DNA from 2 places in the Thalassolituus sp. UBA3500 genome. Region 2 is predicted to be linked to the other one. Evidence: riboswitches for the same ligand, from Rfam matches in the RefSeq annotation. Region 2 holds a riboswitch; the other holds the start of a gene.
The links. A riboswitch is a leader RNA that binds a small molecule or an ion and turns the genes downstream of it on or off. The one in region 2 is predicted to bind thiamine pyrophosphate.
Positions count from the first base shown of each region.

Region 1: it holds a riboswitch for thiamine pyrophosphate, as region 2 does, so the genes downstream of both, B2R29_RS16220 (TonB-dependent receptor) here and thiC (phosphomethylpyrimidine synthase ThiC) in region 2, are expected to answer to the same signal.

Region 1 covers NZ_DFQB01000060.1:155,346-163,445, forward strand. Annotated here, with positions in the region: gene B2R29_RS16205 (CHASE domain-containing protein) at 1-2,389, opposite strand, end outside; gene B2R29_RS16210 (hypothetical protein) at 2,700-3,668, shown strand; gene htpX (protease HtpX) at 3,721-4,614, opposite strand; TPP riboswitch at 4,740-4,847, shown strand; gene B2R29_RS16220 (TonB-dependent receptor) at 4,943-7,105, shown strand; gene B2R29_RS16225 (hypothetical protein) at 7,200-7,466, shown strand; gene pnuC (nicotinamide riboside transporter PnuC) at 7,700-8,100, shown strand, end outside.
Region 2 covers NZ_DFQB01000024.1:11,279-19,378, forward strand. Annotated here, with positions in the region: gene B2R29_RS05090 (PfkB family carbohydrate kinase) at 1-1,414, opposite strand, end outside; gene B2R29_RS05095 (thiazole synthase) at 1,411-2,283, opposite strand; gene thiS (sulfur carrier protein ThiS) at 2,276-2,488, opposite strand; gene thiO (glycine oxidase ThiO) at 2,485-3,612, opposite strand; gene thiC (phosphomethylpyrimidine synthase ThiC) at 3,616-5,433, opposite strand; TPP riboswitch at 5,549-5,670, opposite strand; gene B2R29_RS05115 (PaaI family thioesterase) at 5,762-6,205, opposite strand; gene B2R29_RS05120 (PaaI family thioesterase) at 6,218-6,655, opposite strand; gene B2R29_RS05125 (acyl-CoA thioesterase) at 6,797-7,606, shown strand; gene B2R29_RS05130 (response regulator) at 7,737-8,100, shown strand, end outside.

The DNA of each region.
Region 1 (8,100 bases), on a different contig from region 2:
TCTGGTTTACTTTGATGTCCTCGACGATCAGAGCGCATTTACCCTGAAGTTGTCCCCAGCCTTCATGACCTGCCCTATCATCACTAGCTGCATCCCCAATCGGTAAATGCATATACGCCAGAAATTCACTGCCTTCGTTCTCAGTACTGTTCACCAGAATATCGCCTTTCATCATGATGGCGATCCTGCGGGATATACTCAGACCGAGGCCGGAGCCTCCGTAGCGGCGGCTGATCGAAGCATCCGCTTGTCCGAAAGCAGCGAAGATGTGATCCATTTTATCAGCGGGAATACCGACACCACTGTCGGTCACGCGAACCTCCAATTTCTCATCATCTGCGCAATAGCTGATGTTCAGATCTATGTAACCTTCACGCGTAAACTTAAACGCATTACTCAGGAGGTTGAGGATAATCTGCTCGATTCTCAATTCGTCACCGATAAGTATTTCAGGTACATCGTTCGCCAGTTTAATCCTGAAGTCCAACGCACTTTCGTCAGCGATATGATCAAACAGGGCCTCCATCTTCCGAACAATGCGGCGCATACGCACACTGGATTGCTCGAGTTCCATATTGCCGGATTCTATCTTTGCGTAGTTCAGCGTCTGATTAATCAGGCCGAGCAGGGTGACCGAAGCGAGATCCGCTTTCTGCAGGTAACTCTCCTGTACGGGCGTCAGTTCTGTATCAAGAACCAGCTTAAGGAATCCGTTGATCGCATTCAGCGGTGTACGTAACTCATGACTCATGTTGGCAAGAAACGCGGATTTGGCGTCGCTCGCCGCATTCGCTCGCGATACAGCGTCACTTAGTTCGGCCGTTCGCAATTCAACCTGCCGCCGAACCGTTTCAATCTGCCCCGTCGTTGTCAGAACAAACACCAGAAATAAAGTCGCAATCACAAACCCGCCGGTCAGGATGACATAACTGGTCCAGTCATTACGTCCATATATGTAGTTCTCTGCAGGAAATATCTGTAAGTGATACTTACGTGTGCCGAAATAGGCGTCGTAGCTGTGCATTGGTAGGTTGGAATGCGCCTGCTCAGCGGATTCATAAATGGGCTGACGCCCGCCGTCCGTCACATCATATAGGTTAAAGTACAAACCGGCCTGACGAGACTGAAAGATGCTTTCTCCGAGAATCCCGCTCACTTTCAGAACGCCGCTTGCGTACCCTACAAGTTCTTCATCGTCATCAAGATCAAATACGGGCATATAGAGAAGAATGGCCTGCTTTTCTCCTGTCTCTTGTGCCAGAACAATCGGGGCCGTCGCGACAGGCACATGCTCTATTGCAGCTTTATCGAGCGCGGCTTTACGCTCAGCATTAGCTCCAAGGTTCAGGCCAAATGCCCTGCGATTTGGCTCAAATGGGTAGATATATAAGACCGGGTAATATCGATCCTGATTACTGGCCTCGACCAGGCGACCGCCCTCTGCAAACTCGGTGAATGTGAAGCCCTCGAAGCCACGATCTCGATAAAAAGCTTCCCAACGCGCACGCCCCGCATTATCAACGATCTCCGTCCAGCCAACGCCGAAGAAGGCGTCATCACGAGACATCACACGTTCCGAGAACCGCGCAAACTCCTCGGGCGTCACGAAATCACTTGCACTGAATAATGCCGCGTAAGCGATCAGTTTGTTCTCTGAAATAGTTAACCGAGCATCAACGAGTTGTGACAGCTCATCAGCTGAGGCCTTGAGATCACTGACGATCCGCTCCCGGTTAAAACCAACGGACTTATAGAAAAGTCCGAACACGGCAGCAAGAATCAACAGTATTGGCACCATCACCTTAATTTTACGATCACGACTGTAGATATGTTCAGGCGCAGCCAACACCATAATTACAGGCGTCACCAAGAGCGCCCCTATCGCGTCGCCGGCCCACCAGGTGATCCAGTTAAACGCCAGCCGTTCAGTGACGATAAACTCATTAACGTACAGCGTAATATTGCCGATCGTTGTGCTGACCACACAGCCAAGCGCGACGACGACGAAACAGAACCGAACCAGGTGAGACAGTTCATCCCAACGGCTGCGGCCTGGCAGATAAGTGCGGTAAAGCCAAGCCCCGAACAGCCCCTGCAGCGTTGCACCAGCCCCCATGGCGATACCAGAGATAAGGGCAGTTGCAGACAACTCATTCAGTGCCGACGTGGTGGTGTACAGGTTGGCCCAAACGGCGCCTGCCATAACACCGGTGAAAGCAACAGTTCTGCTGAAAAGAAGAAAAGAGGCCAGGGCTACACCTGCGGCTGGCCAAACAGCGGCGGCATAATCTGGAGGGATTGCGAGCGCTGAACCCAGTCGGGCGAAAACAAAATAGGCCAACGCAGCAATGAGAAATCTGACGAAGTACATACCACCGTCCAGGAACATAACTTTTCAAGTATAGACAGAGATTTGAGGTTGGCCTTCTCTCGATCAGAAGCCAATGGAGCTAGCCCGTTAACAGATGGGTGGATGAATGCCATATATAAACTAGTCTCTGAAGAGCCCAGTCGACCTACCCCTGACGTCATCACTCGCGCGAATGGCGCAGCTGGATAAGGCATTTCAGGTCAAACCTGCAAGTCGCGACTTGGTACGCAACTTGTCTCGAAGTGACGTCTGTCGTCTCATACCACTGACTGAAGATATCCGTTATAGTTGGTGGCTCGGCGACAATAACAATAATAGGAAGCCCCCGATGGCAGAAAAAGACTACATTGCCATGTGGTACCACGCGCGTAAGCCGTATGGCATCAACGACACTATCTACTGGGGTTGGTACGACCCAGACACCAACAGCATTGACTGGCAAACCTGGCAGCACGCAGATGCTGATGGTATGGCAGGCTTCGCAAATATTCTCCGCCCGATGGGCTACCCCTGCTCCCCGCTTCCTGTCTGTAATGAAACCAAGGTTCCGGGCTGGCGCGAAATCATTAAAGCGAAAAAAGAGTTCCCAACCGAGGAAGGCGAGAAAGTCGTAAACTGGAAGAAAACCTACGAATACTCCAAAAATGACGTGTTCACGCCTGAAGTCGCCTGCCTGACTGAGGACGAAACAACCCGCCTGAACCAATGGTGTAAGGAGCACAAAGTGGCTCCGGGCAGCCTGGTCTACTCAAGTCTGAGCAATATCATCGCTGAACGTATGGTAAAAGGCGACAAGCCCTTTTACTGGTTTTATCCTATGAACGTGCGCGGTGCCACAGGCATTAAGACAGAAAGCTTTAACCAGGTGTCCGGTGTCTACATGCTGACAGATCCGGTATCCACTCCCGAAAGCTGGCAGTCACAGATGCGTCAGCGCTTTAAAGCCAAGCAGCACTGGGCCAACTGGAAGCTTGCTAATATCGGTAAGTACGTGGGTTACGCGGGTGTAAAACTCATTTATCGACTCACCAGTGGCAAACAGTTCTACATGGGCAATTGCTCCAACATGGGCTCTTGGCCATTCCCCGGACAGGACAACCCACCCAAACAAAACAACCTCCGTCTGATTGCAGTGGCCCCTGGCACAGCCAACTACCCGATTTCCGCAACAATGACGGAGTGGTACGGCCAGCTGACACTGACCTTAAAGATGCACCCTCACATCTGTCCTGACCAACAAACGGTCCGCGATATTTCTGATGCATGGCGCGATGCGCTACTGACGAAAATACAATAAGAAAAGCCCGCGACTGCGGGCTTTTTGCTGTCAAAGGGCGGCGACTAACGCCTTATTGGCTATTGCCGTAGCGTTGTTGCAGCGCCTGGATCCGCACATCCAGTGGTGGGTGCGTCGCAAACAGGGCTGAAAACTTACCCTCTCCTCGGATGCCGAAAGCGACCAACTCACCCTGCAGTTCACTGGGTTGCTCATACGTTTCTTTTAAGCGCATCAGCGCGGACGCCATGGCCGCAGGGCTCACCAGTTCGGCACCCGCCTGATCGGCACGGAACTCACGACGACGGCTGAACCAGGCAACGATGGTAGAGGCCAGAATGCCGAGGATAATCTCAGACACAATGGTCGCCACGAAAAAGCCAATGCCCGGTCCATTTTCATTCTTAAAGATCGCCTTATCGACGAAGTTACCGATGATGCGCGCGAAGAACATAACAAAGGCGTTCACCACGCCCTGAATCAGCGCCAGCGTGACCATATCGCCGTTCGCTACGTGGCCAATCTCGTGGCCCAGAACGGCTTTCACTTCATCTTTGCTCATTCGTTGCAGCAGGCCCGTAGAGACCGCCACCAGCGCATCATTTTTATTCCAACCCGTGGCAAACGCGTTCGGCGCATCCGACTGGAAAATACCAACTTCCGGCATACCGATTCCGGCTTTATCCGCCAGTTCTTTCACTGTACTGACCAGCCACTGCTCGCCAGAATTGTGCGGCTGATCAATGACCTGAACCCGCATACCGCGTTTCGCCATCCACTTTGAGATGAAAAGCGATACGAAAGAGCCCGCCATACCGAACACCAGACAGAAAATCAGCAGCGACTGCAGATTCAGGTCGGTGCCGTTCTGCTGAAAGTAACTGTCTACGCCCAGCAGGCTCAACGTGATACTGGCAACCGCGATAACCGCAAGGTTGGTCGCCAGAAAGAGGAATATACGAAGCATCTTTATGCTCTCCGCTAATCAAGTAAGGGTCTGACAGAGGTTATGAGGGTTTTACGCCCGCATATCAATAGATAGTGAGTGTAAAAAAAGGTGATGACAGTGGTATTGACGCTTAGTTACCATGCGCCATACCCAGGGGGAGGTTGCCACAAGCAGCCTGAGATTAGCTTCGAGCTTAAACCCCGGAACCTGATCCGGTTAGTACCGGCGTAGGAATGGGAAGGCAGCCTTCACCAGCTGCGTGACATTTCAGACACTGTTTATTCAGTCCGCTACGCGACAGCCGGGTCTTTGTTTACCAGCATTTGTAAGGTTTACAGGAAGACCCATGACACCAAAAACTCTACGCTCGCCACTGGCACTCGCCATTCTCGCAGCGGCGACGCTGGCCAACGCCGACGTCGAACTTACCCCCGTGACCGTCGAAGCCGATTTTCGTCAGACCGATGTTCAGCAGATTCCGGAAGCCGTGACCGTTGTCGGCAGCGACGACATCAACGCCCGCAGCGCCGAACATCTGGAGCAGGTGCTGAGCTTCGCGCCGAACGTGAATTATTCATCGGGTGCGTCTCGTGGACGCTTCTTTCAGATTCGCGGTATCGGCGAGCGAAGCCAGTTTATCGACCCGGTGAATCCGTCCGTGGGTCTGGTGATCGACGGTATCGATATGACCGGCCTTGGCGGCGCTGCCACACTGTTCGACGTGAAGCAGGTGGAAGTTCTCCGCGGCCCACAGGGCACACGCTTCGGTGCGAATGCGCTGGCTGGCATGATCAACATCCGCTCCAACGATCCGACCAAAGAAACCGAGGGGTATCTGTCGGCCCGCGCTGGCAACTACGACAGCTACGGCTTAGGCGGTGCGGTATCTGGCAGCATCAGTGACTCTGTTCAGGGGCGTATTGCCATCAACGGTTACCAGTCAGATGGTTACACAGACAACATCTGGCTCAACCGTGATGACGTTGAACAGATCGATGAAATAGTGGCTCGCGGAAAGCTGGCGTTTCAAGTCAGCGAAGATACGGATCTTGGGTTAACTTACCTCTACGCCGATATCGACAACGGCTACGATGCCTTCAGCCTCGACAACACCCGTGAGACCTACTCTGATGAACCGGGCACTGACGCACAGGATACCCATGCGTTCGCTCTGAGCTCAGACACCCAACTGAGTGATGCGCTGATTCTCCAGACAGAATTCACCGGCAGCTGGTCAGACATTGAATACAGCTACGACGAAGACTGGGCTTATGGCGAGTACATCTGGCTCGACGATGACCCTGTTTACCAGCCTGATCCGTGCGATACCACGCAAGGGCCATGTCTTGCTGACTTCGACGGTTACAGCTCGTTTGATCAGTACCTGCGTGATTACGATCGTCAGTCTGCGGATGTCCGCCTGATGTCTGGCACCGATGGCCGCATCTTCGGGAACACCACCGACTGGGTTGCTGGCATCTACGCTATGCAGCGCAATGAAGATCTGACCCGTAACTACACCTACCTTGAGTCACCGTTTGAAAGCGAACTGGAGACCACCTCCACTGCGGCGTATGGCGAACTGAGTACTCAGTTGTCGGAATCGCTCCGTCTGATCACTGGTTTACGTGTTGAAAACTGGACCAATGACTACCGCGACAGCGACGGTATTGAAGGCAGCACAGATGAAACACTGCTGGGTGGCAAGGTAACTCTCGAAGCCCTCGTGTCGTTTGATCATCTGGCGTACGTCTCGCTGGCGCGAGGATATAAAGCAGGCGGCATCAACACCGATCCGGATATCTCTGAAGCCAATCGCGAATTTGATACCGAATTCAACAACGCGTTGGAACTGGGCCTGAAATCGTCGCTGCTCGACAACGATCTGAAAACCCGTATTGCCGCGTTTTATATTCAGCGCAAAGACCAGCAGGTGAAAAGCTCATACGCCGTGCTGGATACCAATGGTCAGCCTGAGTCGTTTCAGGATTATTTGGCAAACGCAGCCGAAGGGCGCAACTACGGCATTGAGCTGGAGTCGGACTGGAACCTGACTGCACGCCTGAGCTGGTTGCTGAGTTACGGTTACCTGATCACCGAATTCGTTGATTACACCTACCAGACCATCGTCGACGATGTAACACAGGAAATATCAAAAGACGGTCGCCAGCAGGCACATGCACCTCAGTACAGCGTTTCCAGTGCGCTGACCTACGCGTTGACGGATGCGCTGTCATTCCGTGTAGGCGGAGAAGCTAAAGACGCCTTCTATTTTTCCGACAGCCATGACGAACGTTCTGAAGCTTACGTGCTCTGGAATGCCCGTATCGCTTACAGTCAGCCTGCCTATGAAGTGGCGCTCTATGGCCGTAACCTGACCGATCGTGATACACAGGTGAGAGGATTTGGTGGTTTTGGTAATGACCCACGTAAAGGTTATGCAGAAGAGCCTTATTACCAATACGGCGAGCCGCTGACGTACGGCGTCGAAGGCAAGTTCTACTTCTGACAGTGACAAAGCGGTGGGCAATGCCCACCCTACTTGCATGTAAGGTGCGCACCGCGCACCTTTAACGACGTCTACATTTCATCCGGAGACCACCATGGAAATATCTGTAGAAATAAGCAAATACCCTCTGGCTGACGACTATCTCCCGGCGATAAAAAGCTTTATTGATCGCCTGAACACCATCGACGGTCTGACCGTAGTTACCAATACCATGAGCACTCAGGTATTCGGTGATCATGATCTGGTGATGAATACGCTGCGTGATGAAATGAAGCTGAGCTGGGAAACCTACGGCAAAGCGATTTTTGTCTGTAAATTTATCGGTGTGAATCTTGATCCAGCACTGAAGCCGCACGGTTAATCCGGTACGTAATACCCATACTGCGCTGCAGAATATGATTCGGACGGTGGGAAGTTACCGAAATCAGATGATCAGCGGGCATCTGTGCCATGGCAGGAGCTGTTCCATACAGCTCTCTGCATTTCCGCCATCCCTGGCGGTCAGACGCACAGCTGAGCATACATGGATGTACTTGCTGCGTCCCGATGATCACTTATTGCGGTAACGACATAACATGGAATTAAGGAGCCTCTATGCTCGACACCATACTTTCAGGCGCGATTGAATACGCGCAGACCATGAGTCACTGGGAGACCACCGCAGTGCTTCTCGGCATTGCGTATCTCGTACTGGCCATGCGTCAGAGCCAGTGGTGTTGGTACGCGGCTTTCGGTAGCACAGCGATTTTCAGCTGGCTGTTTTTCGACGTATCGCTGGTGATGGAATCCGCGCTCAACGTGTATTACCTCGCCATGGCGGTGTATGGCTGGCTGGCGTGGCGAAATGGTTCTCCAGAGTCACCTGACCTACCCATTCAACGTTGGAGCCTTCAGCAACACGGCATGGCTATAGGTGGCGTCGTACTTATCAGTCTCATGAGTGGCTGGCTGCTGACCAACAATACCACTGCCGCCCTGCCTTATCTCGATTCGTT
Region 2 (8,100 bases):
CCCTAGCTGCATTCTCCGGAACGATGCCACCAATGCAGGTTTGCGGCCACGCCCGGTACTTTTTGCTCCAAGAGTCCAGACAATCCACGCCAAGTGGTTGGTATCGCAGGCGCTTAGACAGTGGAGTAAATACTGGCCCGAAAGCGATGTAGCTGGGCTTCTGCGCACGCGCGCGGGCTATTTCCCACTCGGTGTGCGTACTGACTCCAAGCCCCACCCCCGCGGCACAGAGAGCGTCGATATCAGCGCAGACCAGATCCTCCTGCCCCAGATGAACGCCATCAGTCTTCAGCTCAAGCGCCAGTGGCCAATCATCATTGAGCCAGAAACTGACACCATGTCTGCGACACATCGCCATTGCCTGACGTGTCTCACTTCTATATTCAGGCCCTGGTGATTTGATACGCCACTGGACAGTATCAACCCCGATGCTGAGTATCATTTCCAGATGTTCGAGTGACTCAGAGAGTGCGTAAAGACCCGGACTATAAGGCTCAAAAGCATCGGTATGCGGATACGTTCCGATATCGCTGATCAATGGCCAATCCTCACCGTTGCTCGGCAATGGAGTGGCGAGGCAGTTTCTGTAGGCCATACCAGCCACACCAGAGTCTTGAGCCCCCGTGCTCGCGATCAATGCCTGACGCGCAGCGGCCGCAGCAAGAACAATCGCATCATAGAGGCGTGTGCCCCTGGCGATCTGAACCGCCAAAGCCGCTGAAAACTGGCTACCTGTCCCGTGTGCCTGAATCGCCTCTCTCTGCTGATGAAGTGCAAACGACGGTCTTGCAACACTCTCCGGATAGTCATTATCAGCACAGCTGAATATCAGATCAGTTACCCAAGCGGAGTGTTGCTGCTGCTCGTTATCTCCGCCAGTAATAATGACCGTTTTCACACCTGTTTCCTGTAGAGCCGCCGCGGCTTCATTGGCGCTCAGAGAATAATCCGCCACCAGCCAGCGCGCCTCGTTAAGGGAGGGAGTCACCACCGATACATGGCGAAGTAAATCAGCGAGGCCAGAGTTGGCGGCAGGCAGATTACCGAGAGTCGCAGAAACAACAGGGTCCCATACGACCGGGATTGCTTCTCCGGAAGCATCGCTGTCAATGTGGCCAAGCACCTCGCACAGATAACGCAACAACACCGGCTCGGGCGGCAGCCAGCCAATCAGAATCGCTCCGGGCCGACCGTCCCGTAACGCTGCATCAACTTGTGCCTTAACCGTTTCCGCATCCACAGTACTGACAAACTCAACACCCTGATGACTCTGCGCGGTAACGCCAACAACGACACTGCGACATTCGCACCCTGCGATCGCTGCCTGCGCCAGGGCAGCCTGCAAGCCTGCGCCACCGCGGCTATCAGACGCGCAGATAACTAATAAGTAACCCGCTGACGAGTAATCAGTCATTGTGATTTACCTTTTCTGTCAACGTCCTGCCGTCCCGTACTCTGACATCCAGCTCTCTGTCGCCCAGAACGGTGCCAGAACGGCAGACCTGCGACAGGCGTGCTCGGCGAGGCCATATCCCGCTCGGCCATAAAACCAGCCTGATACGCTGTGCGACCTGCCTTAACCGAAGCAGCAAAAGCGCCTGCCATCGCTACCGGGTCTGCGGCCTTTGCCACGGCCGTATTAAGAAGAACACCATCGGCACCCATTTCCATCGCTTGCATGGCCTGAGAAGGACGACCGATGCCTGCATCTATGATTATTTTTGCTTCGGGTAAGCGTGCCCTGAGTGTTCGCAGCTGATACGGGTTAACAATCCCCTTACCGGTACCAATCGGTGCGCCCCACGGCATAACGGCCGGACAACCGGCATGCAACAAGGCCTCGCACACCACCAGGTCATCGGTGCAATAAGGTAAGACTTTAAAATCCTGCGCAGATAGCTCCCGCGCTGCACTCACCAGTTCGAATACATTGGGTTGCAGGCTGTATTCGTCGCCGATGACTTCAAGCTTTACCCATGAAGTTTTGAATAACTCACGGGCCAGAACAGCCAGCTGAATGGCCTCTTTCGCAGACTGACAGCCAGCGGTATTGGGCAGTAAGCGAGCCTGACTGGCTCCCAGCCAGTGACTAACACGTTCGTGATAATCATTGTTAGCAACATCCCCAGCGGTCTGTCGCCGCAGAGACATGGTGACAAAGCCCGGCTGCGCGTGGGCAAATGCTGAGACCATCAGGTCAGGTGATGGGTACATTGAGCTGCCCAGCCATAAGCGACTGGAAATTTCTTCGCCCGCAATGGTAAGTCCGTCTGAATCAGCCACCGGTAATAGCTCCCAATACGTCAACAATATCGCCGTCGTTCAAGATCGTAGATGGCCATTTTTCTATGGGTAACAGCTCGCCATTAAGTGCCACAACAAAACGACCACCGTCGCTTGGATAATTCAGCGTACCAATAATCAGAGTCTTCACGTCTTTATCGCTCCCCCACGGCATCGGTTGGCCGTTGACTACAATATCGATCATGCACCCTCTCCTTGCTCGGATAATTTAAATACCGACTTCATCCATCCTTCACCAGCCAGTAAGTTTTCGATTTTTTTTAGTAGTGCAGGCGCAACTAGAAACCCGTGTCTGAACAAACCATTCACGAACAGTGTTTTTGGCTCGTTAGGATGACTGGATAGCGTTACACAAGGCCTGTGATCTTGTGTTGCTGGACGAAGGTTAGTCTCCATAGACAAAATCCGTGCCTCTGAAAAACCCGGTGATAACACCCAAAAAGCACTCAACATTTCCATCGCCGAACGGACACTGACCGGCGAACAATCATCGCTTTCCAGTTCGGTTGCACCCAGCTGGTAACAATCATTACCGCGGGGGACCATATACAAGTGATATCTCGGATGCAGTAAACGCACCGGGCGATGAAATTCGGTTCCCGGGCTGGAAACCCAAAGTGTTTCACCGCGCACTCCACGAATCACACGATCAGCATCTTTTCTCGCGCCCGCACCGCGGCAATCAATTACGATATCGGCCTGCTGCAGTTCTGAACTTTCACGGCGTGCGACATCCAAAGAATAACCACCGTCCGTCCTGGTAATATTACAGTCGTAATAAAAGGCTGCACCATGACTGACGGCTGCCAGCTGGAGCGCACTGAGCAGGGTTCTGTTGTCCACCTGAGCTTCATCAGGCAGCCAGAAGCCTTGCTTAAACTCATCAGAAAGCGCGGGTTCTTTCTGACGAAGCCCAGCATCATGAAGAGCTACGGCGTAAGAGTTTCCCGGAAGTTGCGGCGCCGCCATATCACGCTTAAACAGATCCATTTCGGCCTGGTCTGACGGGTGCGCAACGACAAGGGTGCCCCGACGCCTGTATGGCACACGAATTCCGACGTCCTGGTACAATTCTTCCAGCAGGACTGGCCACAGAGTCAATGATTCCATACCAAGCTCAAAGACTTCAGGATGACACAAAGGCTTTTCGGCAACAGGAGCAACCATCGCAGCGGCCGTCCAGGCCGCACTTTCGGGCTTGTCTTCACTCGAGCGTTCGAAAACAGACACTTCCATCCCGCTCCGACTTAGCTGCCAGGCGAGGAGTTTACCTATTAAACCAGCGCCGATTATTGCAATTGAAGGCATCGCTCAGAACTCTACTGCATCGACATAAAGCTCTGATCCATTTGCACGGAATTTTTCTGACATTTCATCCATGCCCTGTCGCTGATTGCGAATATCGTGAGACAGCTTCATTGAGCAGAATTTAGGCCCGCACATAGAACAGAAATGAGCCACTTTGTGCCCGTCTTTCGGCATAGTTTCATCGTGATACTGGCGAGCCGTATCTGGGTCCAGCGCCAGATTGAACTGGTCTTCCCAACGAAATTCGAATCGCGCTGCAGACATGGCATTGTCGTGCATTTGTGCCCCTGGATGACCTTTAGCAAGATCCGCTGCATGGGCTGCAATCTTGTAGGTAATCAGCCCCTGTTTTACATCCTCTTTATCGGGTAGACCGAGATGTTCCTTGGGCGTGACGTAGCAAAGCATGGCACAGCCATACCAGCCGATAAGAGCAGCACCAATACCGGAAGTGATGTGGTCATACCCCGGTGCAATATCCGTTGTCAGGGGTCCTAAGGTATAAAAAGGCGCTTCATGACAATGCTCAAGCTGCTCTGTCATATTTTCTTCAATCATATGCATTGGCACATGGCCCGGACCTTCGATAAAGGTCTGAACATCGTGTTTCCATGCTATTTTTGTCAGCTCGCCTAGTGTCCGTAGTTCAGCGAATTGAGGTTCGTCATTTGCATCCGCGATTGAGCCCGGACGCAAACCATCTCCAAGCGAAAAACAAATATCGTAGGCTTTCATAATTTCGCAGATTTCTTCGAAATGAGTATAGAGAAAGCTCTCTTTGTGATGAGCCAGGCACCATTTCGCCATAATCGACCCGCCACGGCTGACGATACCTGTTAAACGGTTTGCCGCCATCGGGATAAACTGCAGGCGAACTCCAGCATGAATAGTGAAGTAGTCGACGCCCTGCTCTGCCTGCTCAATCAATGTGTCGCGGTAAATCTCCCATGTGAGGTCTTCTGCAACGCCACCGACTTTTTCAAGCGCCTGATACAGCGGAACAGTGCCCACTGGCACAGGTGAATTTCGCAAAATCCACTCCCGGGTTTCATGGATATTATCGCCTGTCGAAAGATCCATTATGGTGTCGGCGCCCCAACGGGTTGCCCAGGCCATTTTTTCTACTTCTTCACTGATGCTTGACGTGACAGCTGAGTTACCAATATTGGCGTTTACTTTGACACGGAAATTTCGCCCGATAATCATGGGCTCACTTTCCGGATGATTAATATTGGAAGGAAGGACCGCACGGCCCGCCGCTATCTCGTCACGTACAAATTCGGGAGTAATATAATCAGGAATCTTTGCTCCAAAACGTTTACCCGAATGCTGCTTTGCGATCTCAGCCGCCATCCCTTCTTGTGACAAGCCGATGTTCTCCCGAATAGCAACGTACTCCATTTCCGGCGTCACGATGCCCTGACGTGCATACCATAGCTGCGAGACGTTTTTTCCGCTTTTCGCTTTGCGAACCCTCTGACGCAGAGAAAGCTGACCTTCTTTGATCGCAATCCTGTTTGATTCACGAGATGTTGCTTCGGTGAATTCAGTATCGGCGCGATCTTCAATCCATTGCTCACGCACAGGTGCCAGACCTTTTGTGACATCAACAGTGATTGCAGGGTCGGTGTATGGGCCTGACGTATCGTAGACACGCAATGGAGAGTTAGGCGTTTTGCTGCCGTCCGCCTGAGTCGTATCCGAAAGGTTAATCTGGCGCATACCGACACGGATGTCATCGCGAGTGCCGCCCAGATATATTTTTTCAGACGCAGGATAGGCGTAAGTCAGGTTAAATTCGGTATTGGTGTTGTCAGCCATGCTCTTTTCCTTTTAAAGGATCAGGCAGGCAGCGACGAGAATAGATGACACGAGAAATTCTTTCAGCGCATTAAGCAACCGTCAGAATTTACGTGTTACAGACCACGGGGAGCCCCGGCAGTTCATCTCTGTTCCCTACGCTGGCACTAACCAGATCAGGTTCAACGGGACCCGCATTCGCGATCTCAGCCTGTGTGGTTATCATTGATAACCGGTCAGGCACCCCGACAGATAATTCGCCATCAGTGTATGGCGATTCGCCCCGCGATGACAAGGCGCTTCATAGAATTAATTTACATGGGTTGTCTTTTCAAACGAGAGCACGACACTACTCTTGTACAAGCAGAAAATGCGCTCGTGCGGTTGCAATGGGTTCGCCGGGATCCGTTTGCCACGCATTAATAGCAACGTTGGCTACCCGGCTTCCCTGACGCCATACCTGACAGCTGACGAAGGTATCCTGGAGTCTTCCGGCTCGAAGGTAATCAATAGAAAAGTCGATGATTTTTGGCAACGCAATACTTTCCATGGTCATCAGAAGATGCAAAGCAGCGGAAGTTTCCATACAACCTGCAATCACACCACCATGAATAGCTGGCAGTATGGGGTTACCAATATTGTCTTTATTCGCTGGCAAAATAAATGTCGGCTGCAGGTCCATCGAGTGCAGTTTTATTCCTAGCAATCCGGCATAAGGGACGGCATCGATTACAGCATCGAAATCACCGTTGTCACGGCATTGTTGCAGAATTTTGCGCATGGCTTCTGTCATTGTTTTGTCCTCTTACTTACTACCAAGACGCAAACCAATGCGCATAAAGTTAGCGGTACATGTAGCAACAACAACGTTATCGCTTTCCTGTCGCACTTCACCTTGCGTGAATACCAGGCTGTTGGCTCGCTTAATGACTCGCGCTTCACCAATCAGGTTCTCACCCGGCTTCGCTGCGCGATGGTAGTCCATGCGCAAATCCAGCGTTGGACAGACTTCTCCATCCTCAAAACAATTGAAGGCTGCAGTACCGCACGCGGTATCCATCAGGGTCGTCAGGCTGCCACCGGCGACGATGCCATTATCAGGGTTGCCTATAATGGCTTCACTGTATGGCAACTTGAGAATCACTTTTTCACCGTCGGCGTATTCCACCGTCATGTTGAGTAAGCGACAATGCGGCAAAACCGATACAAACCGGGTAGCTCTCTGCGTCAGTTGATCTGACATAATGAGGGGCTCCTTAAAAGCAGAATGGTTAAGGTACTTGTCACTCAATTGATGAGCAATGCTGTATCCGAGCTATTAAATTGACATATATGATCACCAAGTCTCAATCACGGTGATCTTTATAGTAAAACAGGACTCGTAATGACCTCTTTCGATCACTACTATCAAGCCCTTCTCAATGGTGAGATGCCCGCTGTCGATGCCTCATGGGGCCAGGGAAAGACCACGTTTGGCGGAATGTCGGCAGCGCTGGCCCTGACAGCTCTGGAGCGCGATTACCCCCAGTCTGCGCCGCTACGGTCTCTTAGCATCCACTTCTGCGGGGCACTGACGACAGAACAACCTTACGAAATCGCCACGCGAGCCCTCAGAGCTGGTCGCTCGGTCTCACACCTGCAGGCAGAAGTCCTCCAGAACGAAGATTGCGCGACCGTGGTCAGCGCCTGCTACGGCAAAGCTCGGGAGTCTGATGTCGTTGTCGCTGCAGACAAAAGCGACCCCGGAGAGCCCGGCAGCGGCACCCGTCTCGGATACATTCAGGGTGTTACCCCCGAATTTGTTCGTCATATCGACTTCAGCTACGTCAGTGGTGGACTCCCCTTCTCGAACAGTAAAGACAATCACATCCACGGCTGGATGCGTTTCAACGACTGCAGCGGGCCCCTCACCGAAGCGCATCTGGTTGCATTGATTGATTCCTGGCCTCCAGCCACGCTACAGAAACTGAAATCGGTAGCTCCGTGTGCGAGTATCACCTGGAGTCTGGAACTTCTTGATTCACCGTCTGCAGGCGACGCCCCTCTTCAGGCGAATGACTGGCTTTACTACGAAGTAGACATTGCTGAAGCACATGGTGGCTATGCCCACACGACTGCCCGCATCTACCGTGCTGACGGCTCTCTTCTTGCGCTGTCACGCCAGCTGGTTGTGGTTTACGACAAACGCAGCTGATCTTTACAGAGTTCTTCCTTGCTGTAGTCAGTGAGAGCAACTATTACTTAAGGCATAAGCGATGCACTCAGTGACATCAGCAGTGTCTGCAGCTGCCTCTCACCAGACTTACAGGAAGTGAAGAACCGGAATGAGCCTTAATGTACTGATTTGTGACGACTCCAGCTTTGCCCGCAAGCAGATGGCCCGAGCCCTGCCCAAAGAATGGCAGGTGGAAGTCCACTTTGCCGGCGATGGTGTTGAGGGCGTCAATGCAATCCGGGAAGGTAAAGGCGACGTCGTATTCCTCGACCTGACCATGCCTAATATGGACGGCTACGGCGTGCTCGAAACTATTCGACGTGACGATCTCCCCGCTATGGTCATTGTTGTATCTGGTGACATCCAGCCCGATGCCCAGGACAGAGTAAAAAAGCTGGGTGCCATGGCGTTCATCAAGAAGCCGATTGATGCCGACAAAGCACGTTCTGTGCTGACCGAATACGGCATTATGA